Regions from separate parts of the Micromonospora sp. NPDC000663 genome, predicted to be linked through region 2. Evidence: riboswitches for the same ligand, from Rfam matches in the RefSeq annotation. Region 2 holds a riboswitch; the other holds the start of a gene.
The links. Region 2 has a riboswitch for thiamine pyrophosphate ahead of ACFY1S_RS28230 (ECF transporter S component). Riboswitches for the same ligand answer to the same signal wherever they lie in the genome.

Region 1: linked by a shared signal. The riboswitch ahead of thiE (thiamine phosphate synthase) and the one ahead of ACFY1S_RS28230 (ECF transporter S component) in region 2 are both predicted to bind thiamine pyrophosphate.

Annotation. Positions count from the first base shown of each region.
Region 1 is NZ_JBIAYR010000002.1:524,986-527,366, forward strand. It holds gene ACFY1S_RS11170 (ThuA domain-containing protein) at 1-1,035, opposite strand, end outside; TPP riboswitch at 1,329-1,438, shown strand; gene thiE (thiamine phosphate synthase) at 1,433-2,056, shown strand; gene thiO (glycine oxidase ThiO) at 2,053-2,381, shown strand, end outside.
Region 2 is NZ_JBIAYR010000015.1:16,054-18,434, forward strand. It holds gene ACFY1S_RS28225 (alpha/beta fold hydrolase) at 1-827, opposite strand, end outside; TPP riboswitch at 902-1,006, shown strand; gene ACFY1S_RS28230 (ECF transporter S component) at 1,080-1,667, shown strand; gene ACFY1S_RS28235 (ABC transporter ATP-binding protein) at 1,805-2,381, shown strand, end outside.

The sequences.
Region 1 (2,381 bases), on a different contig from region 2:
GTCCAGGTCGACGGCGGTGACGGTGTTGCCGGTGTCCGGCTTGATGATCTGCACGCGACCGTCGCGCTCGATGTAGAAGACCCGCCCGTCGGGGGCGATGTCCAGCTCCATCGGGTTGCTGGTGTTGCTGTCCAGGGAGACCTTCTCGAAGTTCGCGGTCTTCGAGGCGCCGCAGTCGGCGTCGACCACGCCGGCCGCCGTCTGGATGCCACCGAGCAGGTGCTTGAGGAACTCGGGCTCGGCGTACGACTCCCGGGTGTGTCCACCGCCTGTGTACCAGGATCGGCCGCCGTCGAAGTCCTGGCACCAGGCGGTCGGGTGGTCGGCGCCCATCGCGCCCGCGCCCGGGGTGTAGCTCTTCTCGTCCAGGCTGGCCAGCACGTGCACGTCCGGCCGGGGGTTGGTCTGGAAGTTGTACCACTCGTCGAACCGGGACCAGCGGTCCGGAAGTTCGGCGGTGGACGGGTGGGCGTGGTCCTCCACCTTGACCGTGGCCTGCTGGTTCTGCGGGTGGTTGGCGAAGTACGCGCCGACCAGGTCGCCGTACCAGGCCCAGCTGTACTCGGTGTCCGAGGCGGCGTGGATGCCGACGTAACCGCCGCCGGCCTTCACGTACCGCTCGAACGCCGCCTGCTGGTCGGCGTTGAGGACGTCACCGGTGGTGGAGAGCCAGATGACCGCCTTGTACTTCGCCAGGTTGGCGTCGGTGAATACCGCGCCGTCCTCGGAGTTGTCGACTGTGAATCCGTTGGCGGCGCCGAGCTGTTGGATGGCGGCGATGCCTGTCGGGATGGAGTCGTGCCGGAAGCCGGCGGTCTTGGAGAAGACGAGCACGGAGAAGGGGTCGGCGGCGGCGGCCTTCGGCGCCTTCGGCACCACCTGGGTCACCGGGGTCGCGGCTTGCGCGTCGCGCGGGGGGATCTGGGCGGCAGCGGGGGCCGCCTGCGCCGGGGACCCGAGCAGGGTCGTCGACGCGAGGGCCAGGGCGATGAGGGTCGCGGTGATGGGTTTTCGGGCACGACGAGAACGGGACACGCCGCCTCCAATGTCGCAGTGGACAGGAATACGCGGGGGCCGGCTCGCCGAAGACCGTCCCGGATGGAGCCGGTGGGGACGCCGTGCCAGGGCGTCCACGCCGGCATTTTGTCGAATCGCTGAACAAATTAATTCGGCTCGCTCGATGTCGGGCAAGATGCCGGCGGGTAACGGTTCTGCAACGGCGGGCGACATTCCGAACGGGACCGGGAGAAAGCACCCTGTCGATTTGGTGGTGCCCGGCCGCCGACCCCTCCCTTGGCAGGCCGGCGGATCTGTCGTACGGTGACACGCAAGTAACCCACGGGAGCCCGGTGTACCGGGCTGAGAGGGGGGCTGACAGCCCCCGACCGTCGAACCTGATCCGGATAATGCCGGCGCAGGGAGGAGCGTTGCCGTGCCGTCCCTTGGACGACTGCATCTGATCACCGACACCCGACCGGGGCGCGACCCCCTCGGCGTGGTCCGCGCCGCCCTCACTGCGGCCCGTGCCGAGCTGGTGGTGCAGGTCCGCGTCGAGGACTCCGCCACCGACCGCGAGGCGTACGAGCTGACCGGTGCGGTGTTGGCGCTCTGCACGCCGTACGGGGCGACCTGCCTGGTCAACGACCGCCTGCACGTGGCGCTCGCGGCAGGTGCCGCCGGTGGGCACGTCGGAGCCGACGACCTGCCGATCGGCGCCGCCCGCCTGGTGCTCGGCCCCACCGCGGTGCTCGGCGCCACAGCCCGGGCGCCGGGGACCGCGACCGGGGCGGTCACCGCCGGGGCCAGCTACCTGGGCGTCGGACCGTGTCACGCCACAAGCACCAAAGCGGGACTGCCCGACCCCATCGGCCCCGAGGGGGTACGCGCGGTCGCCGACGCGGTAGACGTCCCGGTCATCGCGATCGGCGGGGTGACCGCCGCCCGGGTGCCGGCGCTGCGCGCCGCCGGGGCGTACGGGGTGGCGGTGGTCGGTGCGATCTCCACCGCCGCCGACCCGGCCCGTGCCACCGCCGAGCTGCTGCGGGCACTGGCGTGACAGGCGACGGAGCAGCCGTCGACGTGGCGGTGGTGGGGGCCGGACCGATCGGACTGGCCGTCGCCTGGCGGTTGGCCGCCCGGGGGCTGCGGGTGGTGGTACACGATCCGGCCTCCGGGTCGGGGGCCTCGGCGGTGGCCGCCGGCATGCTCTCCCCGGTCGCCGAGGCGTACTTCGGTGAGCGGCAGCTGACCGGGCTGCTGCTGGCGTCCGCCGCGCGCTGGCCGGCGTTCGCCGCCGAGCTGACCGAGGCGAGCGGCGTCGAGTTCGGTTACCGGACCGAGGGCACCCTGATGGTCGGCCTGACCGGTGACGACCTGGCCGA
Region 2 (2,381 bases):
GCAGTTCCGCCGGCCCGGGCCAGGATCGCCTCGGCGAGCGGGCCGGGGGCGGCGTCCGGGATCCAGTGGGTCACCCCGGTCAGCTGTACGAAGCGGTAGTCGCCGGTGACGTTGGCGGCACACGCGTCAGCGGCGGCGCGGCCGATCGCGACGTCCCTGTCGCTCCACACGTACGTGGTGGGCACGCCTACCGGACCGACGCCGGCCAGGTCGGAGCCGGACATCGCCCGGTACCAGTTCAGGGCGGCGGTGAGCGCGCCCGGCTCCCGCATCGGATCGGCGTAACGGGCCACCCGGGACGCGTCCCCCACGCCGCCGAGCATCTTGCGCAGGGCCGTCGCGTTGAGGGCCAGCAGCACCTTCTCCGCCTTGCCCGGCATCCGGAACAGCGCCATGTACGACGAGCGCGCCTTCTGCTGCGTGTCGGTACGCAGGGCGTGCGCCATCGCCGCGGGATGGGGCACTGACACCGCCGTGAGCGTGCGGACCCGCTCGGGATGCCCGGCGGCCACCGCCCAGGCCACGACCGCGCCCCAGTCGTGACCGACCAGGTGGACGGCGTCCAGACCGAGCACGTCGAGCACCGCCACCACGTCGGCCACCAGTTCGGGGATCCGGTACGCGGGCACCGCCTCCGGCCGGGCACCAGGCGAGTAGCCACGCTGGTCCAGCGCGTACGTGCGCAGCCCGGCCGCGTGCAGGGCCGGCACGACGTCGTCCCACTCGCCGCTGTGCTGGGGGAAGCCGTGCAGCAGCAGGACGGGTTCACCGGCCGGCGGTCCACCGGCGCGTACCTCGAACGTGAGACCTCGTGCATCTACCCGCATGATCGTCACCCTACCCAGCCGACGCCCTGCTGGGCTGGTACGCCTGGTCGGTGCTAGCGTCAGCGAGACAACTTCATATCCGACAGGGGAGCGCACAGCGCTGAGAGTGCGGGTACGCCCGCAGACCCTCGAACCTGATCTGGGTAATGCCAGCGCAGGGAGTTCGGTCGACCTCCAGCCGCGCCGCCGTCCGGTGCCACCGGACGCGGCGTGCGTCTTGCCTGGTTCTCTTTCGTGAACTGGGAGCACAGCATGGACAACACCACAAACCGTTGGCGGACCATCGACATCGTGGTCGCCTCGGTGATCGCGGTGGCCTTCGGCGTCATCTTCTGGGCCTGGGGCCTGGTCTGGAGCGCCACCGAGGGGGCGTTCGCCTTCTTCCCGCCGGCGCAGACCCTGCTCTACGGAGTCTGGCTGATGCCGGCAGTCATCGGCGGCCTGGTCATCCGCAAGCCCGGCGCCGCACTCTACTGCGAGACCGTGGCGGCGGTCCTCTCCGCGCTGCTGGGCAGCCAGTGGGCAGGCACGGTGATCCCGCAGGGCATCGTGCAGGGCATCGGCGCCGAGTTGGCGTTCGCCGCCTTCCGGTACCGGTCGTTCCGCCTGCCGACAGCCGTACTGGCCGGCGCGCTCACCGGCCTGAGCGCCGCGCTGTTCGACTTCTTCGTCTGGAACGTGGACTACGCGCTCGGCGACTACCGCATCCCGTACGCGCTGCTGACCATCGTCAGCGCCACCGTGATCGCGGGCGCCGGCGGCTGGCTGCTGACCCGCGCCCTGGCCAACACCGGCGCCCTGGACCGCTTCCCGGTAGCCCAGGAACGAGCCCTCATCTGAAACGCCCGCACAGGGCGGCGCCCGCACAGGGCCACGCGCCCGCGCGGGTCGATCAAGAGGTTCGCGTCACCGCGGCGCGGTTTTCTGACGCGAACCTCTTGATCACCGGGTGAAGGACGGGATGGGGGGTGGGGTTGGTGGGCGGGGTACTGCTGCGCGGGTTCGGGTGGCGGCACGCGGGGCGGCGTGCCTGGGCCCTGCGCGGCGTCGACCTGCTGGTCGAGGACGGCGAACGGGTCCTGCTGCTCGGTCCCTCCGGAGCCGGCAAGAGCACGCTGCTCAGCGCGCTGGCCGGGCTGCTGCCCGACGATTCCGGCGAGCAGGAGGGCACCGTCGAGATCGACGGACTCGACCCCCGCAAGGCTCGGGAGCGCGTAGGTATCGTCTTCCAGGACCCGGAGACGCAACTGGTGATGGCCCGCAGCGGCGACGACGTGGCGTTCGGGCTGGAGAACCGGGGCGTACCCACCGACGAGATCTGGCCCCGCGTCGACGAGGCGCTGCGCCGGGTCGGGTTCCCGTACCGCCGGGATCGCAACACGGCAGCTCTCTCCGGCGGTGAGCAGCAGCGCCTGGCCCTAGCCGGCGCGCTGGCCCTGCGGCCCGGCCTGCTGCTGCTCGACGAGCCGACAGCCAACCTCGACCCGGCCGGCGCCACACTGGTCCGGCAGGCGGTGGCCGGAGCGCTGGACGCCGACACCACGCTGATCCTCG